One region of the Streptomyces sp. bgisy100 genome, then DNA from elsewhere that is predicted to be linked to it. Evidence: predicted binding sites of a transcription regulator. Region 1 holds the regulator's gene; the other holds the start of a gene.
What was found. The regulator HrcA, encoded in region 1, represses chaperone genes, less so after heat shock. The targets are predictions, from matches to a motif close to TTNGCACTCNGNNNNNCNGAGTGCNAA.
Positions count from the first base shown of each region.

Region 2: a site for HrcA is predicted at 14,276-14,302, ahead of groL (chaperonin GroEL). Genes of this name have one in related genera too.

Region 1 covers NZ_JBYITE010000014.1:139,587-154,707, reverse strand. Annotated here, with positions in the region: gene AC3EQ1_RS12955 (S41 family peptidase) at 1-2,914, opposite strand, end outside; gene AC3EQ1_RS12950 (16S rRNA (uracil(1498)-N(3))-methyltransferase) at 3,083-3,826, opposite strand; gene AC3EQ1_RS12945 (nitronate monooxygenase) at 3,823-4,902, opposite strand; gene dnaJ (molecular chaperone DnaJ) at 5,069-6,208, opposite strand; gene hrcA (heat-inducible transcriptional repressor HrcA) at 6,211-7,227, opposite strand; gene AC3EQ1_RS12930 (MBL fold metallo-hydrolase) at 7,400-8,137, shown strand; gene AC3EQ1_RS12925 (DUF3097 domain-containing protein) at 8,171-8,995, shown strand; gene AC3EQ1_RS12920 (MFS transporter) at 9,134-10,777, opposite strand; gene hemW (radical SAM family heme chaperone HemW) at 11,108-12,340, opposite strand; gene AC3EQ1_RS12910 (SpoIIE family protein phosphatase) at 12,441-14,576, opposite strand; gene AC3EQ1_RS12905 (response regulator) at 14,963-15,121, shown strand, end outside.
Region 2 covers NZ_JBYITE010000009.1:9,069-24,189, reverse strand. Annotated here, with positions in the region: gene AC3EQ1_RS08535 (hypothetical protein) at 1-342, shown strand, start outside; gene AC3EQ1_RS08530 (hypothetical protein) at 518-1,606, shown strand; gene AC3EQ1_RS08525 (DUF4031 domain-containing protein) at 1,682-1,951, opposite strand; gene AC3EQ1_RS08520 (hypothetical protein) at 1,955-2,317, opposite strand; gene AC3EQ1_RS08515 (MurR/RpiR family transcriptional regulator) at 2,397-3,461, shown strand; gene murQ (N-acetylmuramic acid 6-phosphate etherase) at 3,493-4,434, shown strand; gene AC3EQ1_RS08505 (PTS transporter subunit EIIC) at 4,884-6,509, shown strand; gene AC3EQ1_RS08500 (PadR family transcriptional regulator) at 6,830-7,177, shown strand; gene AC3EQ1_RS08495 (hypothetical protein) at 7,174-7,917, shown strand; gene AC3EQ1_RS08490 (DUF7848 domain-containing protein) at 8,032-8,289, opposite strand; gene AC3EQ1_RS08485 (hypothetical protein) at 8,286-8,495, opposite strand; gene AC3EQ1_RS08480 (hypothetical protein) at 8,492-8,722, opposite strand; partial or broken gene AC3EQ1_RS08475 (helix-turn-helix domain-containing protein) at 8,840-9,171, shown strand; gene AC3EQ1_RS08470 (hypothetical protein) at 9,212-9,277, shown strand; gene AC3EQ1_RS08465 (MarR family transcriptional regulator) at 9,514-10,689, shown strand; gene AC3EQ1_RS08460 (Uma2 family endonuclease) at 10,745-11,329, shown strand; gene AC3EQ1_RS08455 (VOC family protein) at 11,501-12,283, shown strand; gene groL (chaperonin GroEL) at 12,466-14,088, opposite strand; gene AC3EQ1_RS08445 (cold-shock protein) at 14,596-14,799, opposite strand.

The sequences.
Region 1 (15,121 bases):
AGCCGGAGAACTCGTTGGCCACCGCGACCACCGGCCCGCGCGGCGCGTCCTGCGGATAGGTCAGCGGGGCCATGCCGCGCGGCAGGTCCCAGCCGACCACCCGGCGGGCCAGCTTCTCCACGACCAGCTGGGACGTGTGGCCGCCACGGTTCTCGCGGACGTCCACGACCAGCCCCTCGCGGGCGACTTCGACCCGCAGGTCGCGGTGGAGCTGGGCCCAGCCGGAGCCGACCATGTCGGGCACATGGAGGTAGCCCAGGCGCCCGCCGGTCCGCTCGTGGACGTACGCGCGCCGGTCGGCGACCCAGGCGTGGTACCGCAGCGCCTCCTCGTCGGCGACCGGCACGACGACGGCGTGCCGGGGGTCGCCGCCGCCCGCCGGGGCGACGGTGAGTTCGACAGGCTTCCCCGCGGCCCCCACGAGCAGCGGCCCGGGCCCGGTGACGGGGTCCACCGGGTGGCCGTCGACGGCGAGGATCGCGTCCCCGGCCCGGACGGCCGCGCCGGGCGCGGTGAGCGGGGAGCGGGCGTCCGGGTCGGAGGTCTCGGAGGGCAGGATCCGGTCGATCCGCCAGGCCCCTTCCGCGTCCCGGGAGAGGTCCGCGCCGAGGAGCCCCTGCCGGTGCGCGTGGTGCCCGGGGCCGCCGGGCGGGGTGACGTAGGCGTGCGAGGTGCCCAGCTCGCCCTGCACCTCCCACAGCAGGTCGACCAGGTCGGAGTGGGTGGCGACCCGGGCGAGCACCGGACGGTAGCGGTCCAGGACGGCGTCCCAGTCGACGCCGCTCATGCCGGGGTGCCAGAAGTGGTCCCGCATCAGCCGCCCGGCCTCGTCGTACATCTGCCGCCACTCGGCGGCGGGGTCGACGGTGAGCCGGATGCGGGAGAGGTCGACGGTGACGCTGCCGCCGTGGTCGTCGTCCTCGTCCGACTTGCTGTCGGCCGGGACGAGCCGCAGCTTGCCTCCGGTGGAGAGAAGCACCCGCTTGCCGTCGCCGGTGACGGCGAAGTCGTCCACGTCCTGGGCGAGTTCCTCGGTCCGCAGCTGTCCGAGGTCGTAGCGCTCCAGCGCGCTGGTGGGCCCGTCGTCCTCGGGGGTGGCGAGCGTCGCGCCGAGCACGCCGCGCAGCGGGTGCCGCAGCCACAGCACCCCGCCGTCGGCCGCCCGCAGGCCGGAGTAGCGGCCGCCCTCGACCGGGAAGGGCACGGCGCGGTCGGCGAGGCCGTCGAGGTCTATGCGGGTGGCGGGGCGCGCCGGGTCGTCGCCGTCGCCGTCCGGCTTCTCCTCCTCGACGGGCCGGCCGTGCCGCTGCGGTCCGAACGGCGAGGGCGTGTCGGCCGCGAGGGTGAGCAGGTGGGGGCGGCAGGCGCCGACGAAGGCGAGGTCGAAGACGTGCGCGTCGTAGACCGGGTCGAAGGCCCGCTCGGAGAGGAACGCGAGGTGTTTGCCGTCGGCGGTGAAGGCGGGCGCGTAGTCGTTGAAGCGCAGCGGGGTGGCGTCGGCGACGGACAGATCGGCGGTGTTGGCGATCTTCAGCTGGCGCAGCGGGCCGGGGCCGGGGTGGGACCAGGCGAGCCAGCCGGAGTCGGGCGAGAAGACCAGCCCGTCGGCGTCCCCGTGCGGGCTGTTCGCGACCTCGCGGACCTCGCCGGAGTCCCGTTCGACCAGCAGGACGCGGCCGTCGTGGGAGGCGACCGCGGCGCGGCTGCCGTCGGGGGCGACGGCGAGGTCGAGGACCCGGCCGAGCCGTCCGGCGGCGAGCCGGCGCGGGGCGGCGCCGGGGGCGGAGCCGGCCGCGGGCGCGAATTCGAGCGCGTCCTCGCCTTCCGCGTCGGTGACCCAGACGACGTGCTCCTCGCCGCGGGCGGAGCCGCGGTCCTGGAAGGTGCGGGGCAGCCGGGCCCGCACACCCGGTTCGGCGGCCAGCGCCCGGGCCGGTCCCTCGCGGTGGGTGACCCAGTGGATGCTGCCGCGGACCTCGACGGCGCTGCCGCGCCCGGTGCGGTCGGGGCAGGCGTCCCCGAGGTAGGAGGCGGCGCGGACCGGGTGCGGCTGGAGATCGGTGCGCTGCCCGCCGAGACGGATCTCCAGGCGGCGCGGCTCGGCGCTCTCCAGGTCCTCCAGCAGCCAGAGTTCACCGGCGCTGCTGTACACCACGCGGGTGCCGTCGGTGGCGGCGTGCCGGGCGTAGAAGCCGTCGGGCACGGCGCCGTCCGGGCCGGAGCCGAGGGGGGTGTGCCGGCGCAGCCCGGAGCCGTCGGGCAGCGAGGAGTAGAGCGCGCCGACGCCCTCGTGGTCGGAGAGGAAGGCGATCCGGTCACCCACCCACAGGGGGCACTCGATGTTGCCGTCGAGGCCGGCGTGCAGCCGCTCGAACTGCCCGTCCCCGGTGGGGTCGAGCCACAGCTTCCCGGCGGTGCCGCCCCGGTAGCGCTTCCAGGCGGCGGCTTCGCGGCCCATGGTGACCGAGAGCAGCAGCACGGCGCCGTCAGGGCCGTACGCCAGGTCGCCGACCGGACCGTACGGGAGGGTGCGGGCGGGGCCGCCGTCCAGGGGCACCGCGCGGGCCCAGGACCGGCGCAGGGAGGCCTGGCCGTGCGTGGTGACGGCCAGGATGTCGCCGTCCGGGTTCCAGCCGCGGACGGCGGTCCGCACGCTGCCCCAGTAGGTGAGCCGGGTGGAGCCGCCGCCGTCGACCGGGGCGGTGTGCACCTCGGGCAGGCCGTCGCGGGTCGAGGTCCAGGCGATGTGCTGCCCGTCGGGGGAGATCCGCGGGGACGAGACGGGCATGTTGTCCGCGCTGACCCGCCAGGCACGGCCGCCGTCGAGCGGCGCCGCCCAGACGTCGTCCTCGGCGGTGAAGGCGAGCAACTCGCCGTGCAGGTGGGGGAACCGGAGGTACGAAGGCTGCGTCACCCTGCCACACTAACGATCCGTCGCGGGCCGTCACCAGGGGCCGGGCAGCCGCGGAGCTTCCGGGCAAGGGGGACGGACCGGCGGTTCCCGGTCGTTCGGGGCAAGAAGCCGTCGCGGCCCGTGCGGTCCACAGGGGCCGGGGCCGACGGCCGGCCGACGGCCGGCGGTTCAGGACCAGCGGCCGGTACGCCCCAGCAGCAGTGCCGTGGCGGCGGTGCCCGCGGTGGAGGTGCGCAGCACGCTCGGCCCCAGCCGGTGGGGCTGTGCGCCGGCCGCGGCAAAGGCCGCCAACTCCTCGGGGGAGACGCCGCCTTCGGGGCCTACGACGAGCACGATGTGTCCGTCGGCGGGGAGTGCGGCGGTGGCCAGGGGCTCGCTCCCGGCGTCCCGGTCCTCGTGCAGCACGGCGGCGAAGTCGGCGCTCGCGAGGAGGGCCGCGACCTGTCTGGTCGTCATGGCGTCGGCGACCTCGGGGAACCGCACCCGGCGGGACTGTTTGCCCGCCTCCCGGGCCGTACTGCGCCATTTGGCGAGGGACTTGGCGCCCCGGTCGCCCTTCCACTGGGTGATGCAGCGGGACGCCTGCCACGGCACGATCGCGTCGACCCCGGTCTCGGTCATGGTCTCGACGGCCAGTTCGCCGCGGTCGCCCTTGGGGAGGGCCTGGACGACGGTGATGCGGGGAGCGGGCTCCTCCTCGGTCACGGCCGCGCCGACGGTGAGGACGAGCCGGTCCTTGCCCTCGGTGGCCCGCACCACGCACGGCGCCGAGCCGCCCCGCCCGTCGGTGAGCACGACCTCCTCGCCGGCCCGCAGCCGGCGCACGGAGACGGCGTGCCGCCCCTCGGGGCCGTCGAGCACGAACTCGCCCGTGCCGGGCAGGGGGTCCACGACGAAGACGGGTGCGGTCACGACGCGGCGTCCGGCTTCAGCGAGGCCCGTGCGGCGTCGAGTTCGGCGGCGAGGAGCTCGACCAGCTCGGCGGCGGGCAGCTCCCGCGCCAGCCGGTGGCCCTGCCCGGCCCACAGCGCCATGCCCTGCGGATCACCGGCCGCGGCGGCGGCCTTGCGCAGCCCCGCGGTCAGGTAGTGGATCTGCGGGTACGCGGCGGGGGCGTACGGGCCGTGCTCCCGGATGAACCGGTTGACCAGGCCGCGGGCCGGGCGCCCGGAGAAGGCCCGGGTGAGCTCGGTGCCGGGGAACACCGGGTCGGTGACGGCCCTCTTGTGCAGCTCGTTGGCGCCGGACTCGGGGCAGACGAGGAAGGCCGTGCCGAGCTGGGCGGCGGTGGCGCCGGCGGCCAGCACGGCCGCGATCTGCGCTCCGCGCATCAGCCCGCCGGCGGCGACGACCGGCACCTGGACGGCCTCGCGGACCTGGGCGATGAGGGTCAGCAGGCCGACGCCGTGCCCCGGGCCGTCGGCGTACGGGTCGTCGTGGTGGGTGCCCTGGTGCCCGCCGGCCTCGATGCCCTGGACGCAGACGGCGTCCGCGCCCGACCACTGGGCGGCCTGGGCCTCGGCGGGGCTGGTGACGGTCGCCACGGTGAGGGTTCCGGCCTTGGCGAAGGCGTCGAACACGGCCCGGGAGGGGCAGCCGAAGGTGAAGGAGACGACCGGGACCGGGTTGTCGAGGAGGATCGCGACCTTGGCCTCGTAGGCGTCGTCGGTGCTGCCGTCCGTGTCGCCGAGCGGCGTCTCGTACCAGTTGGCCTCGCCCGCGAGCTGTTCGCGGTAGACGTCGACGGCGGCCGCGTCGGCGACGGAGGGCTGCGGCATGAACAGGTTGACGCCGAAGGGCCGGCCGGTCAGGCCGCGCAGCGCCTTGATCTCCTCGTACATGGCCTCCGGCGTCTTGTAGCCGGCGGCCAGGAAGCCGAGGCCGCCCGCGTCGGACACGGCGGCCGCGAGCTCGGGGCGGGACGCGCCACCGGCCATGGGGGCCTGCACGATCGGGTACCGGGAGAGATCGGTGAGCGCGGAGGGCATGACCACATGGTGTCACGCCCGCCGGGCCCGGCACGGCCGGACCCCGGAGCCGGCGTCCGGCGCGCGCGCCCGGCCGGAAGGACGGCCGGGGACGCGGGTGTTGCCCGCCGAGGCTGCCGGCGGGGCCTCCGGGCCCGGCGGTCGGGACCACCGGACCGGCCTTGCCTCAGCGACCGTTGAAGGCGTCCTTCAGCCGGGAGAACAGCCCCTGCTGTCCGGGCTGGAAGTGGCCGGAGGGCCGCTCCTCGCCGCGCAGCTTGGCGAGCTGCCGCAGCAGGTCCTCCTGCTGCGGGTCGAGCTTGGACGGCGTCATCACCTCGACGTGCACGATCAGGTCGCCGCGTCCGCCGCCCCGCAGGTGGGTGATACCGCGCTGGTGCAGCGGGATCGACTGGCCGGACTGGGTCCCGGGCCGGATGTCGACCTCCTCCAGCCCGTCGAGCGTCTCCAGCGGGCACTTGGTGCCCAGCGCCGCCGCCGTCATCGGAATGGTGACGGTGCAGTGCAGGTCGTCGCCGCGCCGCTGGAAGACCGGGTGCGGCAGCTCGTGGATCTCGACGTAGAGGTCGCCGGCGGGCCCGCCGCCGGGGCCGACCTCGCCCTCGCCCGCGAGCTGGATCCGGGTGCCGTTGTCCACACCGGCAGGGATCTTGACGGTGAGGCTGCGCCGCGAACGGATGCGTCCGTCGCCCGCGCACTCCTGGCAGGGGGTCGGCACGACGGTGCCGAAGCCCTGACACTGCGGACACGGCCGCGAGGTCATGACCTGGCCCAGGAAGGACCGCGTCACCTGCGACACCTCGCCGCGGCCGCGGCACATGTCACAGGTCTGCGCCGAGGTGCCCGGCGCCGCGCCCTCGCCGGTGCACGTGGTGCACACGATCGCGGTGTCGACCTGTATGTCCTTGGTGGTGCCGAAGGCCGACTCGTCCAGCTCGACGTCGAGCCGGATCATGGCGTCCTGGCCGCGCCGGGTGCGGGACCGCGGCCCGCGCTGCGAGGCGGTGCCGAAGAACGCGTCCATGATGTCGGAGAAGTTGCCGAAGCCCGCGCCGCCGAAGCCGCCCGCGCCACCGCCTCCGCCGGCCTGCGAGAGCGGGTCCCCGCCGAGGTCGTAGACCTGCTTCTTCTGCGGGTCCGAGAGCACCTCGTAAGCGGCGTTGATCTCCTTGAACCGCTCCTGGGTCTTCGGGTCGGGATTGACGTCCGGGTGCAGTTCACGAGCCAGGCGCCGGAACGCCTTCTTGATCTCGTCCTGCCCTGCGTCGCGGCGCACGCCCAGTACGGCGTAGTAGTCCGTGGCCACTTTTACGACTCCGCCAGGATCTGTCCGACGTAACGTGCCACTGCGCGTACCGCTCCCATCGTTCCGGGGTAGTCCATGCGGGTCGGTCCGACCACGCCGAGTTTGGCGACTGCCTCGTCGCCCGAACCGTAGCCGACCGCGACGACCGATGTGGACGTCAGCCCCTCGTGGGCATTCTCATGCCCGATTCGTACGGTCATGCCGGAGTCCTTGGCCTCGCCGAGCAGCTTGAGGAGCACCACCTGCTCCTCGAGAGCCTCCAGCACCGGCCGGATGGTCAGCGGGAAGTCGTGTCCGAAGCGGGTCAGATTGGCGGTACCGCCGATCATCAGCCGCTCCTCGGTCTCCTCGACCAGCGTCTCCAGAAGAGTCGCCAGGACGGCGGAGACCGTGCCCCGGTCCTCCGTCTCGAAGGACTCCGGAAGATCCTGCACCAACTGCGGCACATCCGCGAACCGGCGGCCCACCACGCGGCTGTTGAGCCGGGCCCGGAGGTCCGCCATGGAGGTCTCGCCGAACGGCGCGGGGCAGTCCACCAGGCGCTGCTCGACCCGCCCGGTGTCCGTGATCAGCACCAGCATGATCCGGGCCGGGGCGAGGGAGAGCAGTTCCACATGCCGGACGGTCGACCGCGTCAGCGACGGGTACTGAACCACCGCGACCTGCCGGGTCAGCTGCGCGAGCAGCCGGACCGTGCGGCCCACCACGTCGTCCAGATCGACCGCGCCGTCCAGGAAATTCTGGATGGCCCGGCGCTCCGGCGAGGACAGCGGCTTGACGCCGGCCAGCCGGTCCACGAAGAGCCGGTAGCCCTTGTCGGTGGGGATGCGGCCGGCGCTGGTGTGCGGCTGGGCGATGTAGCCCTCGTCCTCCAGCACCGCCATGTCGTTGCGCACGGTGGCCGGGGACACGCCGAGGCCGTGCCGCTCGGTGAGCGCCTTGGAACCGACCGGCTCCTCGGTGCCCACGTAGTCCTGGACGATGGCGCGCAGCACTTCGAGTCTGCGTTCACTGAGCATGCGCACACCTCCAGTGGTGGTTCCGTGGGCCTCTGCCTGGCACTCGCTGCTTCTGAGTGCCAGCTTCCCCCGCCTCAGTGTACGGCGGGGTGGTGTGAGCAGGGCAAGGGCCGTCACCGCCGGTGTTGGCCGGACGGCGGGTCACGGTACCGCTCCGCCGTAGCCTCGTCGCATGGACCACACAACGGAAGAGCCGCGCTGGGAGATGCTCGCGCCGGGGGTCGAACGGCGCAGACTGCCCGTCTGGGACATGACCGCCGGGGTGGTGCACGGCCCGGACGCGGTGCTGATGGTGGAGGCCGGTTCGAGTCTGCGCGAAGGCGCGGAACTGGCCCGCCAGGCAGCGGGGTCGGCGGGCCGGAGGGTGACACATCTCGCACTCACCCACCCGCACTTCGATCATGTGCTCGGGATGGACGCCTTTCCCGGGGCGGAGGTGTACGCCGCCGTCGGCATGGACCGGCTGCTGACCTCGCGCCGGGAGCGGGACGCCCTGCGTGCCGACGCGGTGCGGCAGGGGGTGGACCCCGGCGCCGCCGCGGAGGCCGCGGAGCGGCTGGCGGCGCCGCACCACCTGATCAGCGGTGAGATGACGATCGCGCTCGGCGGCGGCCGGGAGGCGGTGCTGGTGAACGTCGGTCCCGGCCACACCGGACACGACCTGGCGGTGCTGGTGCCGGGGACCGGCGGGGCCCCGAGCGTGGTGTTCTGCGGCGACCTGGTGGAGGAGTCGGGCGAACCTCAGGCCGGGCCGGACGCCGTACCGGCCCAGTGGCCCGCGGCCCTGGACCGGCTGCTGGACCTGGGCGGCGAGGACGCGCTGTACGTCCCCGGCCACGGCGCGGTGGTGAATGCCCGTTTCGTCCGGGAGCAGCGGGACGAGCTGGCGGCCCGTTTCGGCGTGTCGTAGTCACGACCAGCCGTTTCTTCCTACTGTCGGGCGATGCGCAGCAGAGAGTACGGGCCGGACCTCACCCCGCCGTGGAAGAAGCAGCAGCCCGCCCCCGAGGTTCCGGCCGAGCCCGGCCTGGTGGTCGAGGAGGTGTCGACCGGCTTCTGCGGCGCGGTGATCCGCTGCGAGAAGACTGCGGAGGGGCCGACGGTCACGCTGGAGGACCGGTTCGGCAAGCACCGGGTCTTCCCGATGGTGCCGCGCGGCTTCCTGGAGGAGGGGCGCGTCGTCACCCTGGTGCGCCCGTCGCACACGGCGCCCGCCCGCACCGGCCGCACCGCCTCCGGCTCGATCGCCCTCCCCGGAGCGCGTGCCCGGGTCGCACGCGCCGGGCGCATCTATGTCGAGGGGCGGCACGACGCGGAGCTCGTGGAGCGGGTCTGGGGCGACGACCTGCGGATCGAGGGCGTGGTCGTGGAGTATCTGGAGGGCGTCGACGACCTTCCGGCGGTGGTCCGGGACTTCTCCCCCGGTCCGGACGCCCGGCTCGGCGTCCTCGTCGACCATCTGGTGCCCGGCTCCAAGGAGTCGCGGATCGCCGAACAGGTCACCGACGCCCACACCCTGGTCGTGGGACACCCCTACATCGACGTCTGGGAGGCGGTGAAGCCCGCGTCCGTGGGCATCCCCGGCTGGCCGTCGGTACCGCGCGGGCAGGACTGGAAGACCGGGGTGTGCCGGGCGCTGGGCTGGCCGGAGAACACCGGGGCGGCCTGGCGGGAGCGCGTCCTCGCCTCCGTGAACAGCTACAAGGACCTGGAGCCGGCGCTGCTGGGCCGGGTCGAGGAGCTGATCGACTTCGTCACCGCGCCCTGAGGGGGGCTCGCCCCGTGGCCGATGGGGGGCGCGCAGAGGGAAAGCGCCCCTGAGCGCGGTCGGAGGTCGTGGGGCGCGGTGCGGCGCCGGACCACGCGGCCTATTCGGACGCTCATCGCGCAAGCACCCTGAGAGCGGTCAGAGGTCGGTGGGGCGCGCGGAACCCGGGGAGCCGGCCGGCCCGGTGAACCCGGCGGCGCCCCCGGGACCCGCCGGTTCCGCCCAGCCGGGGACGCCGGGCGGGCCGGACGGCCCGCCGGGGCCCGTCCCCGGGTCCCGTTCGTCCGGAGCGCCCGTGACGCGGGTGCCGGGGTGCAGCAGCGAGCAGACGAAGGCCAGGGCCAGGGCGCCCGCCATGCAGGCGAAGACGACCTGGTTGGCCTCGGCGAAGTCCATCCGGATGGTGCCCATGGCCTCGCGCAGGGAGCGGGCGACGGGGCCGTCTCCGGTCGGCTGCCGGTCGTCGGCGTTCCCGGTGATGGACTCCGCGATGTTCCGGGCGATGTCCCGGGACTCGCTCTCCGGCACGCCCCGGGCCTCGAAGCTCTCCACCACCCGGTCGGTCATCACATGGGTCAGCACCGTGCCGAAGATCGCGAGCCCCACGCTGGCGGCGAAGTTGCGTACGGTCTGGGTGATGCCGGTGACCTCCCCGTACGACGCGTCGATGGCCCGGTTGACGGCGTCGGTGGAGGCCGGGGCGAGCAGGAATCCGATGCCGGCGCCCGCGAGCGCGACATAGGGCCACTGGTCGTGCACCGAGAGGTCGGTCATCTTGTGGGCCCACAGGGCGAATCCGACCGCACCGACCGCGGTGCCCAGCCGCATCGCCGGCTTCGCGCCCTGCTTGTCGAGGATCCGGCCGCCCCACTGGGAGGCGATCGCGAAGCCCACGAAGAAGTACAGCAGGTAGAGCGCGGCCTGGTTGGGGGACTCGCTGAGCGAGATCTGGGCGTAGACGGAGGCGAAGAAGAACACCGGGACGAACGCCATCATGGCGAAGAACAGCACCGCGGCGTCGGCGGCGAAGGCCCGGTCGGCGAAGACCTTCAGCTGGATCAGCGGGTGCCGGGTGCGCAGTTCGAAGCGGACGAACAGCGCCAGGACCGCCAGGCCGCCCACGATGCACAGCCAGGTGGCGGCGCTGCCCCAGCCCCAGGCGGACGCCTGCTGGAGCCCCAGCACGCTCAGCCCCATCCCGACGACCACGAGCGCGGCCCCGGGCCAGTCCAGGGGTTCGGGGCGGGGTTCGTTGCGGATCCGGGCCAGGAAGGTGAGGACGAGGGCGACGATCGCGACCGGCACGTTGACCCAGAAGATCGCCCGCCAGGTCCAGGAGGTCAGCCAGCCGCCGAGCAGCGGGCCGACGGCGGTGAGCGCGCCGGAGAGCCCGAAGAACAGCGCCAGCGCGCGGCCCCGCCGCTCCACCGGGAACACCGCCACGACCACGGCGAGCGCGGCCGGGAACATCAGCGCGGCACCGATGCCCTGGGTGGCCCGGAAGACCACCAGCCAGGCCAGCGCCCCGTCCCCGTCGGGCACCGCGCCGCAGAGGGCGGAGGAGACGACGAAGACGACGGTGCCGATCACCACGACCCGTTTGTGGCCGAGGAGGTCGGCCAGCCGGCCGCCGAGGGCGAAGAAGGCGGCGAGGGCGAGCAGATACGCGTTGACGACCCACTGCATGCCCGAGGAGGAGAGGTTCAGCTCTTCGATGATGCTGGGCGCGGCGATGGACACGATGGTCTGGTCGATGAAGGTCATCGACACCGCGAAGAGCATCGCCGCCAGGGCGACGCCCTCCCGCGGGGCCTGCGCCGCCGCCCCGCCGCGGGACGGTGAGGGCGGCTCGGAGGAACCTCGGGAACCCCGCATGTCACTCACATCACAGGATTCTCCGTGGCCTCAGGGATCACTGCATCCGCGCCGGGCCCGGTCGGCGGGCCGGTGCCGTCCGGAGGTCGCCGTGCCGTCCGTACGCGGGGCGCGAGGGGCGTCACGGCGACGTGCCCGGCCCGGGTGCCATGCGTTGCTCCACCCGGACCGTCGGCGGCGACGCGGGCCCGGGCCATCGATCGGTCGTCGTATTCCGGCCCGCCCGGCCCCCTCGGATCAGTCGACCAGGTCCCGGACGACGGCGTCGGCCAGCAGCCGGCCGCGCAGGGTGAGCACCGCCCGGCCCTCCTCGTACGGCTCCGCTTGGAGCAGGCCGTCGGCGAGGGCGCGGGCGGCGGCGCGGGTGCCCGCCGGTGCCAGCAGGCCGAGCGGGCAGCCGTCGCGCAGCCGCAGCTCCAGCAGGATCCGCTCGACCCGCCGGTCCTCGTCGGCCAGGATCTCCCGCCCGGCGCCGGGCGACCGCCCCTCCGCCAGGGCCTGGGCGTACGCGCCCGGGTGCTTCACGTTCCACCAGCGGACGCCGCCGACGTGGCTGTGCGCGCCCGGCCCCGCGCCCCACCAGTCGGCCCCGGTCCAGTAGAGCTCGTTGTGACGGCAGCGCCCGGCCGCCGAGGTCGCCCAGTTGGACACCTCGTACCAGTCGAAACCGGCCCCGGACAGCGTCTCCTCGGCGATCAGATAGCGGTCGGCGTGCACGTCGTCGTCGGTCATCGGCACCTCGCCGCGCCGGATCCGCCGGGCCAGCTGGGTGCCCTCCTCGACGATCAGCGCATAGGCGGACACATGGTCCGGGCCCGCCTGGACCGCCGCGTCCAGGGAGGCGCGCCAGTCGTCGTCGCTCTCCCCCGGCGTGCCGTAGATCAGGTCGAGGTTCACATGGTCGAAGCCGGCGGCCCGCGCCTCGGCGACGCACGCCTCGGGGCGGCCCGGGGTGTGGGTGCGGTCCAGCACCTGCAGGACGTGCTGCCGGGCGCTCTGCATGCCGAAGGAGACCCGGTTGAAGCCGGCCGCCCGCAGCTCCTCCAGATAGCGCGGATCCACCGACTCCGGATTGGCCTCGGTGGTGATCTCCGCGCCGTCCGCCAGCCCGAACTCCTCCCGGACGGCCGCGAGCATCCGCCCCAGGTCCGCGGCGGCCAGCAGGGTCGGGGTGCCGCCGCCCACGAACACCGTCTCCACCGGCCGCGGGTCGTCGCCCAGCACCTTCCGGGCGAGCCGGATCTCCTCGGCGACGGTCTCCGCGTAGTTGTCCCGGGAGGCCAGGGCGCCGCCGGAGCCCCGCAGCTCACTGGCGGTGTAGGTGTTGAAGTCGCAGTATCCGCAGCGGGTGGCGCAGTACGGCACATGCAGATAGAAGCCGAGCGGCCGCTCGGCCGCCCCGTCCAGGGCGTGGCGCGGCAGGGTCCCGGCTGAGGGCATGGGCTCGCCGTCGGGCAGTGCGGATGGCATACGGTCCATTGTCCCCCGGCGCGAGGGTGTCCCCGCCCGGGCGTCCGGGGCGGCCGCTGAGGCCGGTACCGGGACGGCCGCGAGGGGCCGGAACCGCAGGTCACCGGCGGTGCAGCACCAGCAGCGCCAGGTCGTCGTCGGGCGGAGCCGCGTCGAAGCCGTGCACCAGCGCGCGGATGCGCTCGGCGGTCCCGGCCGCGCCGAGCCCCGCGCACCCCGCCAGCGCGGCGGCCAGGCCATCGTCGTCGTCGAACTGCCGCTGTCCCGAGCGCCGCTCCGTCACCCCGTCCGTCACGCACAGCAGGGTGTCGCCGGGTTCCAGGTCGAACGTCCCGGCCTCGTACGCGGTGTCCTCCAGCACACCGAGCAGCACCTGCGGCGCGGCCACCGGCCGCACCCGGCCGTCCGGGCGGAGCAGCAGCGGCAGCGGGTGCCCGGCACTGGCCAGGGTGCAGCGGAGGCCGCCCGCCTCCCCGGTCGCCACCAGCTCCCCGAAGAGCAGGGAGAGGAACCGGACCTGGGTGACCTCGCCCGCCGGGTGGGCGCCCGCGGTGGCCACCGCGGCGACGGCGGCGACGGCGGCCGCCGCGGCCTCGGTCGCCTGCATCGCGTCGTCCACCAGCATGCGGTTGAGCCGGTCGAGCACCCCGGCGACGCCGTGGCCCTCGTGGGCCAGCAGCTTCAGCCAGGGCCGCACGAGCCCGGTGACGACGGCCGCCTCCGGGCCGCTGCCGCAGACATCGCCGAGGGCGAAGCACCAGCGCCCCTCACCGGCGTGGAAGATGTCGTAGAAGTCGCCGCCGGCCCAGGCGCCCTCACCGGCGGGTTCGTACACCACCTGGGTGTCCACGCCGGGGACGGCCGCGATGCTCCGGGGCCGCAGGCCCTGCTGGAGCACCAGGCTGGTGGTGGCCTGCCGTGTGTACTGCCGCGCGGAGACCACCGCCAGGGCGACGCGCCGCGCGAAGTCCTCGACCAGCGCCGTCACTTCGTCCGGGATGCGCGCCAGACCGGCCCGGCCGAGCAGCAGGGTGCCGACGCTCCGGCCGCCCGCGAAGAGCCGGCAGGCGAGCGCCGAACCGTGCTCGTCCCCCGGCTCCGGGTCCGGCCACTCCGCGAACATCGGCCCGTCGGCGAGCCCCTCGGGCACCGGCACGGTCACCACGACCGCGGCCTGCGGCCACGGCCAGGGCACCGGCCAGCCGAGCGCGGCGTCCGGCAGCGCGGGCGGGTCCTTCTCCAGGACCGTGCGCAGCCCCTCGATCCGGGTCTCGTTGGCGTGCCACACCCGGGCCAGGCGGGGCTGCGCACCGGGGCCCCGCCCGTCCTCGCCGTCCAGCCAGACCGCGCACCAGTCGGCGAACCGCGGCACCAGCAGCTGGGCCGCCAGCGCCGCCACCTTCTCCTCGTCGAACTGCCCGGCCAGGAGGTCGGACGCCTCCGCGAGGAAGGACAGGGCGCCCCGACTGCACCAGTCGCCGTCGCGGTCCGGTGCGGGGTCGGGACCGGACCGGGGCACCGGGTCACCGGCCGGCCCGCCGGACGGCCGTGGTGCTTCGGGATCCGACGGCGCTCCGGAGGCGGGCACCACGCCGGGGACGGGCAGCACCCCGGGGAGAGGCACCGCGGCCCACAGCGGCGGCACGCCGCGGACCGCGGGGTCCGGGACGACGGCACCGGCGGTCGCCGGCAGCCGGAACCACACCGTCTTCAGCCCCCGCCGGTAGCTGACGCCCCAGGACTCGGCGAGGGCCCCCACCAGGTGCAGGCCACGGCCGTACTCGCCCGCGGGGTGCGGCTCGCCGCGCAGGGGGCGCGCCGGATGGTGGTCGGAGACCTCGACGACCAGGGCTTCCGCCCCGCCGTCGGCGCCGTCCGCCCTGCCATCGACACTGCTCGCCCCGTCATCGACGCTGCCCGGCCCACCATCGACACTGCCCGGCCCGTCCGCCGGGACGAGCCGGCAGACGAGTTCCACCTCCGTCCCGGCGTGCACCACGGCGTTGGTGACCAGTTCGCTGACGAGCAGGGCCGCGTCGTCCGCGAGCCGTTCGGCGAACGGACCGGACTCCAGCACTCCGGCCTCGGCCCAGCCGGCGAGCACCCGGCGGACGAAGCCGCGCGCGGTGCCCGGGGACCGGGGATTCCCGGGCAGGCTGGTGTGGGCCACCCGGTCCGGACCACGGGCGGCGGGACGGGAACCGGCGGTTTCCCGCTGCGTCGGAATCGACCCCACGTGAGCGTCTCCTGATCCGTGACTCCTGCCCGGTTCGGGCATTCAGCCGTGACGACACCGCCAGAGTGACAGAATGAGCCCGCCCATGAGCACCGAGTCACCGAAGTGGGCGGGCGGATGAGAGCAACGATGCGAACCGAGCACGACGGACCGGGGTCCGCGGCTCCGCGCGGCGGAGCGGCGGGCCCTGCGGCCGGAGTGCGCCGGGGTCCGGCACCGGCCGGAGCCCCCTGGCCGAACTGGCACGCGGACGTCGACCGGCCGTACGACCCGGACAGCGCGGCCCGGGGCCGCCCTCCGCTCGCGTCCGGCAGCCGTCGGCAGCAGGTCGGGCCAGGACGAGCGGCGGGGGCCCGGCCGGCTCCGCCCGATTCCCCGAGGACCCGATGATGAGCAGCGCCCCCGCCACCGACCGGGCGAGCATCCTCCTGGTGGACGACATGGAGGACAACCTCGACGCCCTGGAGGCCGTGCTGGGCGGCCTGGGCGAACCGCTGGTGCGGGCGGGGTCCGGGGAGGAGGCGGTGAACGCCCTGCAGGAGCGG
Region 2 (15,121 bases), on a different contig from region 1:
GTCGCCCTCGTGGACAGGATTGCGATGGAGGTGACCGGTCCTGCCGAATTCCGGCAGTGGTCGTCCGAACTACTGCCAGAGATCGACCGGTTCACAGCGGAAGGGAACCGCGAGTTCCTTCGCCGCCGCATCCACGACTGGCTGTTCCACCTGTCCGTCAAGGACGGTCATGTGCCGACGCCGGCCGAGTTGGCGGAGGTCACGTACTGGATGCAGCGCTTCCTCGCCACGGGGTCGACGTCGCCGGCGGTACTCGCCCTGCTCGCCGAGTTCGGCAGCAGCAAGAAGATACGGAACATCGCGAAGGACCGAGCCGGAAACCGCAAACTGAGAACGCAATGAGTCATCCCCGGCGTGAATGCCGGGGCTTTGCCCAAGAATCCCGGTAAAGGCTCGATCCGTGCCCACTGCGCGTCAGCCAACGGCACCCCACCAACGATCCGATGATCGGAACGAAACGCCCTAGGCTGATCCATGAGGCCACTTCAGGGGGACAGCGGTCACGTCAGGGGGAGACATGACAACGGAGAACGAGCGACGACCACTGACCACCAGGGCAAAGGTCGCCGCCGTGGCGGGGGTTCTGGCCTCGCTGGCGCTCCTGGGCTATGCCACCAAGCCGCAGTGGCAGCCCTGGTGGTTCGCGGAGACCGTCTGCGGCGGCCACCTGTCGGCCGCCGACCTCGACGCGATCCTTCCGGCCGAGCGGCTCCAGCCCGACGAGGAGGTGTCCGGCCCCGACGAGGTGTCGTGCGGGCTGAACACCGAGGACGACCACTTCGTCCTGAACGTCCACGCCTCCACCGACCCGGACGACGTGCGGGAGGAACTCGAGTCGCACTTCAGGATCCCGTTCACCGACTCCCTCCCCTTCCCCAGGGGAATCCCGGGGTTCGAGGTCGACGGGCAGCTGGTCGTCCTGCAGGAGTGTCCGGACCTCCCCCGGGACGGCCAGGGACGCAAGCGCCGGATGCTCACCCGGGCCATGGGGTCGTGGCCGGACCGCCCGACCGGCGCCGCCCTGCGGACCGCCGTGGCGATGGCCAACGCCTCCTCCGCCGAACTGGGCTGCGGCGCCGAGCGGTTGCCGATGCCGGAGAAGCCGGCCCCGGCCGATCCCGCCGGGGTTCCGCCCCGGCAGGCGAAGGGCGCCCTGTGCGGCTGGCTCGCCGACGCCCCGGCGCTGCCGGGGAACCGGTACGGCCGCCCGTGGAAGGCAGCCGCCCTGACGGGCCGGACCGCCCCGATCACCAGCTGCCGCCTGACCTCGGACGGGGAGAAGCCGGTGACGGTGGAGTTCGGCGGCTGGTACGGGGACTGGACCGACGAGCCCTTCCACACCCTCACCGTCTCCGGCGTCGACCTCCCCGACGGCGGCCCCCGCTCCACGGATCCGGTGATGAGCGAACGCCTCGGACGGGCCACCGCGCGCTGCTCGGGCGAGTCCGCGAACTACCGGGTGTACGCCTCCCCGTCCGACCCGAAGCAGCACCTTCCGGCGCAGCGCCTGCGCGAGCTCCTGGTGGCGTTCGCCGAGGATCAGGCGGAGCGGCACGGCTGCACGGATCTCGAACTGCCCGGGAAGACCATCCACCCGGAGCGCTGACACGCTGCTCCCGCCGTTCGGCGGCAGGCCGTCACACGGCCCGGAAACGCCGGGCTGCGGACGGGCCCCGTCGGCTCAGCTCCGCTCCGCGCTCTTCCGCCGCCGCAGCCCCGCCTCCGTCAGCCGCCGCACCAGCTCCTTGCTGCCGACCTCGATCGCCCCCGCCCCGACCGCGTCCGCGTAGCGGTGGCTCGGGACGTCGTAGTGGTCACGCTCGAACGCCCGTTCCGGCGCGCCGATCCGGGCCGCGAACGCGTGCAGCTCCGCGTAGGAGACGTCACTGACCAGGTGCGACCACATCCGGCCGTGTCCCGGCCAGGTCGGCGGGTCGATGTAGACCGCCACGGTTCAGCGCCCCAGAGCGGTGTCCAGCCGCCCCACGGCGGCGACGACCACGCCCGCCTTGCCGCAGACCCAGTGCGGGTCGGTGCCCAGGGCGGGTTCGATGTCCAGCGCGTGCGGGTCGCCGCCCTCGGTGCACACCGGGCAGAGCGGCCACCGCCCGTACCGTTCGAGCAGCGCGTCCTGGACGTCCTGGGCGATGAGCCCGACCACGTAGGCCACGCCGTCGGGCCACTGCTCGACCCACCACCTCCGGTGCACCACCGAGTCCTCGACGAGGGAGACGACATCGGCTTGGGCTACACCCCCCGCGGTGAGATCGGCGATGACGAGGGCGCGCGCGGCGTGCAGGGCGGACTCGAGCTCCATGGGGCCATTGTCACGCCCCTGGACACGAGGGGTTGACTGCACCCTGGGCTGAAAATACCTTCCAATAGTGAGCAGCAACATGAAGGAAACTTTCAGGAACGGTGCAGCCGACAGGAGCAGTGCAGTCGGCGGGAGCAGTGCGGTCGGCAGGAACGGTGCAGTCGGCACGCCGCGGACCGCCGCCGCGGACAGGACGGCCGGCCCGTCCTCCGCTTCCGGACCGCAGCGCCCGTCCGCCTCGCACAGCGTGCCCCGTACTCCCGCCCCGCCCGCGCCCGCGGCCCTCGCCGCCAAGGTCCGGACGCTCGTGCCGTCGATGACCCGCTCCATGCAGCGGGTCGCCGAGACCGTGGCCGACGACCCGGCCGGCTGCGCGGCGCTCACCGTCACCGCCCTGGCGGAGCGCACCGGCACCAGCGAGGCGACCGTGGTGCGCACGGCCCGCGGCCTCGGCTACCCCGGCTACCGCGATCTGCGGCTGGCGCTGGCCGGGCTCGCCGCCCAGCAGCAGTCCGGCGCCGCGCCCGCCGTCACCGCCGACATAGCGGTCGACGACCCGATCTCCTCCGTGGTCGACAAGCTCGCCCAGGAGGAGCGGCAGTGTCTCGCCGACACCGCCGCCGGACTCGACACCGCCCAGCTGGAGGCAGCCGTCGCCGCGCTCTCCGGCGCGCGCCGCATCGACGTCTACGGCATAGGCGCGTCCAACCTGGTGGCACAGGACCTGGTGCAGAAGCTGCTGCGCATCGGCCTCATAGCCCACGCGCACGCCGACCCGCACCTGGCCGTCACCAACGCCGTGCAGCTGCGCGCCGGTGACGTCGCCATCGCCATCACCCACTCCGGCGGCACCACCGACGTCATCGAGCCGCTGCGGGCCGCGTTCGACCACGGCGCCACGACCGTCGCGATCACGGGCCGCCCGGACGCGCCGGTGGCGCAGTACGCGGACCACGTCCTCACCACGTCCACCGCCCGCGAGAGCGAGCTGCGGCCCGCGGCGATGTCCAGCCGGACGAGCCAGCTGCTGGTCGTGGACTGCCTGTTCGTGGGGGTCGCCCAGCGGACGTACGAGTCGGCGGCGCCCGCCCTGTCCGCCTCCTACGAGGCCCTGGCCCACCGCCACAACCCCAAACACCCGTGAATCACTCTCACTTCCGGGAGAGAGCCACCCCATGACCTCGACCGCCGACTCCGCCCGGCTCAGAGCCGAGCTGGACAGCCTGACCACCGAGGCGTTCCGCAGCGAACTGGCCGACATCGACCGGCTGCCCACCCTCGACATCGCGAAGATCATGAACGGTGAGGACGTCACCGTCCCGGCCGCCGTCGCCGAACAGCTCCCCCGGATCGCCGCCGCGATCGACGCCGTCGCCGCCCGGATGGCCCAGGGCGGACGGCTGATCTACGCGGGCGCGGGCACCGCCGGACGGCTCGGGGTGCTCGACGCGAGCGAGTGCCCGCCGACGTTCAACACCGCTCCCACCCAGGTCCTCGGGCTGATCGCGGGCGGACCGGCCGCCCTGGTCACCTCCTCGGAGGGCGCGGAGGACGACGCGGAGCTGGCGGCCACGGACCTGGACTCCCTCGCGCTGGACCGGCTGGACACGGTCGTCGGCGTCTCCGCCTCCGGCCGCACCCCGTACGCCGTCGGCGCCGTCGGCTATGCCCGCTCCTGCGGCGCGCTGACGGTCGGGCTGGCCTGCAACACCGGTTCGCCGCTCGCCGACGCGGCGGACCACCCCATCGAGGTCGTCGTCGGCCCGGAGCTGGTCACCGGTTCGACGCGGCTCAAGGCCGGCACGGCGCAGAAGCTCGTGCTCAACATGATCTCGACGATCACCATGATCCGGCTGGGCAAGACCTACGGGAACCTGATGGTCGACGTCCGGGCCTCCAACGAGAAGCTGCGCGCCCGGTCCCGCCGGATCGTTTCTCTGGCCACCGGCGCGACCGAGGCAGAGATCGAGGCGGCGCTCACGGCGACCGACGGCGAGGTCAAGAACGCCATCCTCACCCTCCTCGGCGGCGTGGACGGCCCGGCCGCGGCCCGGCTGCTCCGGGAGGCCGACGGCCACCTCCGGACGGCCCTGCACGCGGCCCGGGGGACGGAGTGACCCCGGCCCGGGCCCCGCACCACCGGCCCCGGCCCCGCACCACCGGTCCGGGGCCGGCCACCGGGCCGGGACCCGTCCGGCACCCCGAACCCGCCACGCCCCGGACACCCGAACACCCAACCGCCTGAGCGCCTGAGCACCTGAGCACCTGACCGCGGCCACCTGACAGCGTGACAGCGTGACAGCGGTGGATCGTCCCCCAGGGCACCCGCCTTCCCCCGGGCCCCGCCCCAGATGCGACGGCCCGTCACACCCCGACGGCCCATCACACCCGCCCCACCGGCTCCACCACCCGCTCCACCACCGGCTCCCTCACCGAACCCACGGACACGTCACCACCCGTCGCACGGCACCCGCCCCGACCGCCGTGGACACCCAACCCCCCGCGAACCCCACCCTCCTGCCCGGCACTGCCCCCACAGCACTGCCCCGCACAGCAAGGCACCCACATGGCACCAGACCCGGACCAGTACCGCGCCATCGCCGCCGCGATCCTTCCGCTCGTCGGCGGTGCCCGGAACGTCACCTCCGTCGCCCACTGCATGACCCGGCTCCGCCTCGGGCTGGCCGACCGCACCCTCGTCGACGACGAGGCGCTCAGAGCCCTCCCCGGCGTCCTGGGCGTCGTCGAGGACGACACGTACCAGATCGTGCTCGGCCCGGGTGTGGTTGCCCGGGTGACACCGGTGTTCGAACAGCTCGTCGAAACCGGACGCAACGCCGACGCCGTGCGCACCGCCTGGACCGGCCAGGGCGGTGACCCCGGAGACCCACAGCCCGCCGCCCCGGGCCACGGCCCGGTCACCGCCGGAGAACTCGCCGACCGGGGCGCCGCGATGCGCGCGGACCGCAAACAGCGCAACGCCACCCCGGTCAAGCTGTTCCTGCGGCGCATCGCCAACATCTTCGTCCCGCTGATCCCCGCCCTCATCGGCTGCGGCATCGTCGCGGGCATCAACGGCCTGCTGACCAACCTCGTCAGCACCGGCCACGCCGCCTGGGCCACCTCCCTGGTGCCCGCGCTCGCCGTCATCGCCTCCGGCTTCATGTCGCTGATCGCGGTCTTCGTCGGCCTCAACACGGCCAAGGAGTTCGGCGGCACGCCCGTGCTCGGCGGCGCCGTCGCCGCGATCATCGTCTTCCCGGGCGTGGCGAACGTCAGCGCGTTCGGCCAGAAGCTGGCCCCCGGTCAGGGCGGGGTCCTGGGCGCCCTGGGCGCGGCGCTGCTCGCCGTCCAGGTGGAGAAGTGGTGCCGCCGCTGGGTGCCCGGGACGCTGGACGTGCTGATCACCCCGACCATTACCGTCCTGCTCTCCGGCCTCGTCACCCTCTTCGGGCTGATGTACCTGGCGGGCGAGGTGTCGACGGCGATCGGCTCCTTCGCCGGCCGGCTGCTGGGCGCGGGCGGCGGCGTCGCCGGGTTCGTCCTCGGCGGGCTCTTCCTGCCGCTGGTCATGCTCGGCCTGCACCAGGCGCTGATCCCGATCCACACGACCCTGATCCAGGAGCAGGGCTACACCGTGCTGCTCCCGGTCCTCGCCATGGCGGGCGCGGGCCAGGTCGGCGCCGCGGCCGCGGTCTACCTGCGGCTCCGCCGCAACACCTCGATCCGCACCACCATCCGCTCCGCCCTCCCCGCGGGCCTCCTCGGCGTGGGCGAGCCTCTGATCTACGGCGTCTCGCTGCCGCTCGGCCGCCCCTTCATCACCGCCTGCGTGGGCGGCGCGTTCGGCGGTGCCTTCGTCGGCGCGCTCAACCAGCTCGGCAACACGGTCGGCTCGACCGCCATCGGCCCCTCCGGCTGGGCCCTCTTCCCTCTCCTGGACGGCAACGGAGGCGCCGTGACAACCGTGGCCATCTACGCGGGCGGACTGCTCGTCGGCTATCTCGCCGGTTTCCTGATCACCTACTTCTTCGGCTTCAGCACCCAGATGCTGGACGAACTGAACGCCGACCCGGCGCAGCCGAAGCCCCTCGCCACCACCAACGACCCGGCCACCCCGCCCCCGGCCCCGGCCACCGCACGGCCCGCGTCCGACGACGGCCACGACGACTCACAGCGCCTGCGGACCTGACACCGCGTCCCCTGGCCCGCCGCAGTACCCAGCACAGCCGACCACGCGGCGGAGAAGTGCCGGGCCGCCGTCCGTCAGCAGTTGGCCGCCGCCCGGGCCCCGTCACGGCGCCCGACGACGAGAGAGCAACCCAGTCGTTGGGCGCCGGAGGGCCGGGGCGGGCCTTCGACGGCCGCTGCCACACGGTGACGAACCGGCCGACCTGCGTCGCGGCGCTCCCGGCTGCCCGGAACCGTCGGAAACCGCACCGGCTCCCACCGCATTACCTTGCACCGCACTAGCTTGCACCGCATGACTCGTGCTGTGTAAGGTACTGAGCCATGGAGGAGACATCCACTCCGCGCGCCCAGTGGCTGCGAGGGGTGCTGGACATGTGCCTGCTGGCCTTGATGGCGGAGGCCCCGGTCTACGGCTACGAGATGACCGTCCGGCTCGCCAAGGCCGGGCTCGATGTCGCGGACGGCTCGATCTACCCGGCGCTGGCGCGTCTGCGGAAGCGCGAGCTGGTCGAGATCGAGCGCCGCAGCGGGGACGGGGGGCCCGCCCGCACCTACTACCGGCCCAGCGAAGCAGGCCTGCGGATGCTCCAGTCGTGGAGCCGCGACTGGAGCGAATTCGCCACGAGCATCGGCTCCATCATCAGCCGAACCACGCGGGAGGAATCATGACGCTGACAGTTGAGGACGCGATACACCAGGCCACGGAGACGTGGAACCGCCTCGGAATCGAACAGGACGCGGCCGATGAAATGGCCGAAGAGCTGGCAGCCGACCTGACCGCCGCCGCCCTCGACGGCCGGTCGGTCACCGACTGCATCGGCGGTGACATCGACGCCATGGCCACCTCCTGGGCGGTCGAACGCGGTCTGCTGCCCACGCGCCCCCACCTGAAGGAGACCGCCACCGCGGCAGCCAAGGGCGCCGCCATCCCTGCGGTTGCCGCCATCATCCTCTGGCTGGCAGGAACACAGGGTGGCTTCCTCGACCGTGACAGCGAAGTAATGACCACGCAGCTGAACGGGCCCCCGGTGTGGGAGGTGCACCACTACCCCAATCCCGGCACTCCTTTGATGTGGGTGGGCTGGGGGGTGTGCCTGGTCGCCGCCTTCTTCCTGACCCGGCGCGCCGTGGCCGCAACGCTCCGGCGCCGACACGACCTCGCCCTGGACGAGACCATGCGGGCCATGACCAAGGCCCTTCCCCTCATCCTCGTGGCAGCGGCCCTGCTGGGCACCGCGATCAACTTCCTGGGCCTCTACGCGTTCGAGTATTTCCAGGGCATCGTCACCGTCGCGATCGGGCCGGTCGCCATGGTCGGCGCTGTCGCGGCCGGCGCCGCCTGGGTCCGAGACCGCACCTGCCCGCCCCTGAACGGGTCCCGGGTGAAGTACCGGACGCCGGGCGCCTGACAGCCGCTCGCACGCCGCGGCTCCCAACGATCGAGGGGTGCGGTCGCAAGCTCGGCCGACACCGTTCCTGAGCATCGCAAACGCCGTGCTCAGGTTCGGTACGCCAACAACCGCTCAGGCCCGTGGAGGCGACCGATCGGCCTCCATCCAGGCCCGCCAGGGCCGGGTGATCAGCTCCCGGTAGGAGCAGTGCGACGGATGGCGGCCCGCGTGCCGCAGCGACCAGTCCTGCGCCTCGGTGACTTCCTCACCCGTCAGCGACCGCTCACCGCACACCGCGCACTCCATCGCGAAGGTGAACGGCTCGGCGTCCGGTTCACGGTCGGGGGCCAGCGTCCACCGCTCCCGCCGGATCACGGTGTGCGCGCTCACGGGAACCTGCTCTCGCGGTTCAGCTCGGCGACCCGCGCCCGCAGCATGTCCGTGGGCCCCGCGGGCCGCAGCTCCTCGGGCGGACAGTCCCACTCCAGCCCGCCCCCGGGCGGCCTGAGCTGCACATACGGACCCTCGTGCCCCATGACCCGGCCGATCCGGTCCTCGCGCACGTCCACGACGTACGCGCCGGGTTCCGGGATCATGACCGCCGCTCCCGCAGTGCGGCCACCAGCTGCCGGGCCGTGGCGAGGTTGCAGCGCCCCAGGTCCACCAGCGGCGGAACGTCCCGCGCGGCCCACGAGACGGGGTCGACCCGCAGCGACGGCAGGACGACGCCCGCCTCACCCAGCTCGGCCCGCAGTTCTCCCAGCGTCTCTTCGACCATGTGTACGCCCTCGGTCGCCGCACACGGTTCTTCGTCTGCCGTCATCGATTCCCCTTCCACGCTGAGTATTGGTGTTCTCTACAAAGCGTGTTCATGCACGATTAGCCTGAACAGGGGTGAAAGCCCAACAAGTCCCTGTGCTTGACGAGGAGTCGAGTCATCATGCCCCCACGGAAGAAGCTGGATCCGTGCTCCTCCCCCCGCGCTCTCCTCGGCGCCGAGCTGCGCCACCAGCGCGAGAGGGCCGGTCTCACCCAGGATGAGCTGGGCAGACCGCTGTTCGTGAGCGGCTCTCGTTCATCGGCCGGCTCGAATCCGGGACCCGCCGCATGCACCCCGAGTACGCCCGGCAGATAGACGACCTCCTGAAGACGGACGGCTTCTTCGAACGCAACTGCGAGGCCGCGACGAAATCCCGCTATCCGGACCACTTCGCCGAGGCGGCGGAGGCGGAAGCGGTGGCGCAGACCATCAAGGAATACGCGCCCCCGCTCGCCCGTCCGGGACCCCAAGAACCCGGACGGCCCGGCGCTCGTGTTCCGGGCCGAAGCCTGGACCTCGTTCGTCCGAGCCGTGAAGGACGGGGAACTCCCCGCCTGAGCCCCGGGCTTCGGACTCCGGGCCTCGGAGTCCGAGCTCTCTTCCAGTGGAACGGGAGGGTGGATTACCACCCACCCTCCCTCCCAATCACCGCGCATACCAGGCGAGATCACGACTGGTGACCGGTTTGCCACGAACGGTTGCAACGCTCTAGCGTTCCCGCATCAAGAAACAACCCCCGCCGGTGTTACCAGCACCGAACGGGGGTCTGACCACAAGATCGAGAGACCGATCTCATGGCTATCGAGCACTTTAATGCGCCCCTGCCCACCCCCGCACACCCCACGGCCAACCGCGGCTATGGAAAGCGGGACGCGCCCGAACAACGCCCGCCCCGTGCGAACGACTTCGCACACCTGCCCAGGCGCGAGGCATCCGTGGCGGCATACCTCGACCGGCTCCCCGAAGGCGCGGACATCTCCGTCAAGACCCTGGCCAAGGTCCTGCCCGACCACGGCCAATGCGCCCTCCGAACCGTCCTGCGCCGCCTGTCGGAGGCCGGACACCTGCGCCGCGTCAACGAGCACGTCATCGGCGAGAACGGCAGCCCGCACTGGGTGACCCGCACCTACTTCTCCCGCACCCCGAGGGACGACACCTGGTGGGCGGCCTTCCGAACCGGAGAAGTCCCCCGGGAACAGCCCCACTCAGAGCAGCCACCGTGCCCGTCCACCCCGCACGCACCCCCGCACACGCCCCCTCCGCGCCCCCGTCAGCAGTCCCCCGAACCATCCTCGCCACCCTCCCGACAGGCGCAACCCGCACCGCCGTCGCCACCCTCCCGACAGCCGCCACCCGAACCACCACCGCCGCCCTCCGGCCAGCGGTTACCCGCACCTCCGCCACAGCCCACCCGCCAGCCCGCACCCGCACCCGCACCCGCACCCGCACCCGCACCCGCACCCGCACCCGCACCACAACGACCGCCCCGCAGCCGCGCGTACGACGCCCTGGCCACACTCGGCCGCACCGATCCGCGCCTGACCCTCTCGGCCGCCGACTGCGCGGCCCTCGAACCCCTGGCCACCGAGTGGCTGACCCGCGACCCGGACGAGTCCCGGCTCGTCAGCGCGTTGACGGCGGGGCTCCCACCACAGGTCCACAGCCCCGGCGCGTTCCTCCGCCGCCGCCTCACCGACAAGCTCCCACCCGAGCGCCCCGAGCCGCTCGGCCCCGCGCCCGACAACGCGCCGGGGAGCGCCCAGGCCCCTCGCCGCGCCCCCCTCCGCATCCTGGAATGCACGGTCTGCCGCGCCCCCGGCCACCCGGACGCCCTCCCCGGCGGCCTCTGCGCCACCTGCCGCGGCGAGGACCACCCACGCCACCCGCCCGGCCTGCCCCCCGACGAAGTCCACACCCACGTCCAACGCCTCCGCGCAGCCACCCGAACCCCGGAGAGGACCCGACGGTGACGGCACTCTCCGCCCCGGGCACCAGCGCACCTCGTCCTGCCCGGAAGGGAACGCCATGACATCGGAGAACACCGGAACCGACCGCGCACAGCTATCCGTCGAGGACTTCGAACAGCTCGCCCGGTCAGCCCCTGAGCCGACTGCCCTCGAATTCCTGGGCGGCAGACCGGTGACCAAACCCGGTCGCGACGGCACCCACGGATGCATCCTCATGTGGCTGCTCAAGCAGTGCCTGCAACAACGCCCCGGCCTGGCCCTCTACCCGGAGCAAGGCCTCAAGACGGAGCAGCACCGCAAGGGCCGCGCCCGCCCGGCCGGCTCACTGGCCCCGGAAGGCCACTTCGCGGGACAGGGAGAGTGGTCCGAACCCGAGGGGGTGCTCATGGCCGTCGATGTAACACCACATGCCCCCGAAACCGACCCCCGCTACCGGTCGGAAAAGCGCGACGGGTACGCCGCAGCCGACATCCCCGTCCACCTCCTGATCGACCGCGACGCCTGCACGGTCGCCGTCCACAGCGAGCCGGAAGGCGGAAAGTACCGCGGTCGGATGTCCTATCCGTACGGCGCCACCGTGGAAATCCCGGCACCGGTCGGGATCACCCTGGAGACCGAAAAACTCAAGGACTACACCCACTGACGGGACCCGAAAGACCACGTCGGCGCACCGTCTGCCACCCCCGCCCGGGTTCGCGCCGACGCCCCGGCGGCGTGCCGAGTGGCGTCCCGGGCCGTGCGTAGGGAGGGTGGCCGAGGGGGCTGCTTGCCCACCGGCCGCCCCGGGGCGACCGGTCTCTACCAGGAGGCACCGATGTCCGAAGTCACCGCCCCGTACCAGCCCGGCACCCCGTGCTGGATCGATCTCGTGGTCCCCGACCAGCAGGCCGCGCTGGACTTCTACGGCGAGTTGTTCGGCTGGGCCGGGGAGGTCGGCCCGGCCGAGACCGGCGGGTACGCCGTCTGCACCCTGCGCGGGAATCCGGTCGCCGGGATCATGTCCGCGCAGGCCATGGGCGACCAGCCCGCGCCGCCCCCGGTGTGGACCACCTACATCGCCTCGGCCGACGCCGACGCCACCGAGCGGGCCATCGGCTCCGGCGGCGGCAATGTCATGGTCCCCGCCATGGACGTGATGGACCTGGGCCGCATGCTGGTCGCGGCCGACCCGACGGGAGCCGTCTTCGGCGTCTGGGAGCCGAAGGAGTTCTTCGGTGCGGCCATCGTCAACGAGCCGGGCTCACTGATCTGGAACGAGCTCAACACCAGCGACGTCCAGGCGTCCACCGCCTTCCTCTCCAGCGCCCTCGGCATCGAGACCACACAGATGGAGGGCGCGGAGAGCTACTACGCGATCTCCGCCCAGGGACGTACCGTCGGCGGGCTCCAGCCGCTGAGCGACCAAATGCCGTCCGGCACGCCCTCGCACTGGCTCGCCTACTTCTCGGTGGAGGACGTGGACGGGACGGTGTCCAAGCTGTCCGCCGCCGGAGGCACAGTGCTCAAAGCGCCGTTCGACATGGTCGCCGGCCGGATGGCCGTCGTCGCCGACCCGCAGTCGGCGGCGTTCGCGGTCATCGCCCCGAAGCCGATGTGAGCCCCGAGCCCAGGCGAGCTGTGAAGCCCATGTGAGCCGGTGAAGCCCGGACGCTCCCGGAGAACGCGCTCCCCGAGGCTCCCCGAAACCGAGAACTGCCCGAGAAACGCCCGAGGGCGGCACCCGTGATGGGTGCCGCCCTCGGTCCGTACAGCTGTGAACAGCCGATCCGTCGAGACGGATCAGAAGTCCATGTCACCGCCCGGCATGCCGCCCGGAGCGGCCGCGGCGGCCTTCTCCGGCTTGTCGGCGATGACGGCCTCGGTGGTGAGGAAGAGCGCCGCGATGGAGGCGGCGTTCTGCAGCGCGGAGCGCGTGACCTTGGCCGGGTCGATGATGCCCTCGGCGACCAGGTCGACGTACTCGCCGGTCGCGGCGTTGAGGCCGTGACCCGGGGTCAGGTTGCGCACCTTCTCCACGACGACGCCGCCCTCGAGGCCGGCGTTGACCGCGATCTGCTTCAGCGGGGCCTCGAGCGCGAGCTTGACGGCCTGCGCACCGGTGGCCTCGTCGCCCTCGAGCTCGAGCTTCTCGAACACGGAGACGGTCTGCAGCAGGGCCACGCCACCACCGGCGACGATGCCCTCCTCGACGGCGGCCTTGGCGTTGCGCACCGCGTCCTCGATGCGGTGCTTGCGCTCCTTGAGCTCGACCTCGGTCGCGGCGCCGGCCTTGATGACGGCCACGCCGCCGGCCAGCTTCGCGAGGCGCTCCTGGAGCTTCTCGCGGTCGTAGTCCGAGTCCGAGTTCTCGATCTCGGCACGGATCTGGTTCACGCGGCCCTGGACCTGCTCGCTGTCACCGGCACCGTCGACGATGGTGGTCTCGTCCTTGGTGATGACGACCTTGCGGGCGCGGCCCAGCAGGTCGAGACCGGCGTTCTCCAGCTTGAGGCCGACCTCCTCGGAGATGACGGTGCCACCGGTGAGGATGGCGATGTCGCCGAGCATGGCCTTGCGGCGGTCACCGAAGCCCGGAGCCTTGACGGCGACGGACTTGAAGGTGCCACGGATCTTGTTGACGACCAGGGTGGACAGCGCCTCGCCCTCGACGTCCTCCGCGATGATCAGCAGCGGCTTGCCCGACTGCATGACCTTCTCCAGCAGCGGAAGGAGGTCCTTCACCGCGGAGATCTTGGAGTTGACGATCAGGATGTACGGGTCGTCGAGCGACGCCTCCATACGCTCCATGTCGGTGGCGAAGTAGGCGGAGATGTAGCCCTTGTCGAAGCGCATGCCCTCGGTGAGCTCGAGCTCGAGCCCGAAGGTCTGCGACTCCTCGACGGTGATGACGCCTTCCTTGCCGACCTTGTCCATCGCCTCGGCGATGAGCTCGCCGATCTGGGTGTCGGCGGCGGAGATGGAGGCGGTCGAAGCGATCTGCTCCTTGGTCTCCACGTCCTTGGCCTGCTCGAGCAGCTGGGCGGAGACGGCCTCGACGGCCTTCTCGATGCCGCGCTTGAGGGCCATCGGGTTGGCGCCCGCGGCAACGTTGCGGAGGCCCTCGCGGACCAGCGCCTGGGCGAGGACGGTCGCGGTCGTCGTGCCGTCACCGGCGACGTCGTCCGTCTTCTTCGCGACCTCCTTGACCAGCTCGGCGCCGATCTTCTCGTACGCGTCCTCGAGCTCGATCTCCTTGGCGATGGAGACACCATCGTTGGTGATCGTGGGGGCGCCCCACTTCTTCTCGAGGACGACGTTCCGGCCCTTGGGGCCGAGGGTCACCTTGACGGCGTCGGCGAGCTGGTTCATCCCGCGCTCGAGGCCGCGCCGCGCTTCCTCGTCGAACGCGATGATCTTGGCCATGTGAAGTGGTCCTCCCGGACGTCGGGGGTCCCTGGCACAGGGTGCAAGGGGCGGATTGCTCCGGACCGCGCTGGCGCCCGCGACGGACGACCTGCACACCTGGTGGTTTCCTTGTCCCACCCGGCCTGCGGGCCTCACCGACCCGGTCCTTCTGTCACTCTCAACGTCAGAGTGCTAACGCCAATGATTAGCACTCGACCCCCTCGAGTGCAAGCGCCCCAGAGGGCTCGATGGGGGGTGGCGGCCGGGCGACGGGTGGGCGCAAGCGCCCGCAGGGCTTCCATAAGGGGCGGCGGTCGGGCGACGGGTGGGCGCAAGCGCCCCGAAGGGGCTCGTGGAGGGCAATGGTCGGGTGACGGGCGGAAGCAGGCCCCGCAACAGCCCCCGGCGCGCCGCATCCCACACGGGGCGCCCCACCCCACAGAGGAAGCGCACCCGGCCCCACAACAGAAGCGGGCCCGCTCCCCGGGGGGAAGCGGGCCCTGCGCTGCAGTCAGTCGGCGCGTATCAGCCGGCTACACGGACCATGTCCGCCTGCGGCCCCTTCTGGCCCTGCGAGATCTCGAACTCGACCCGCTGGCCCTCCTCGAGGGTGCGGTAGCCGTCCATCTGAATCGCGCTGTAGTGCACGAAGACGTCCGCACCACCGTCGACCGCGATGAAGCCGTAGCCCTTCTCCGCGTTGAACCACTTGACGGTGCCCTGAGCCATCCCTAACTCCCCTATTACTGGCCCTTGCACAGGACCGCACTCCGCGGACCCGGGTCAGACCTCACCTCCCGACAGGTAGGAGGTGTGCGCCGTAACGCGTCGACCGCGGCTGAATGTATCCGCACAGATGCCCTCTGCAACAGGTCAAACGGACGAGAATTCTGAGCGGGGCCGCAGGGAGCTATCCCCTGAATCACCGTGAAGTCAGGACAACTTGGGTCAGACAAACGGGTGTCAACGCGACAAATCGCGCGCACACTTCGGGCACATCTTGTCGCGTTCTCATATGCGTTCGGCAGAGCTGCCGGTGGGGGATCGCTCA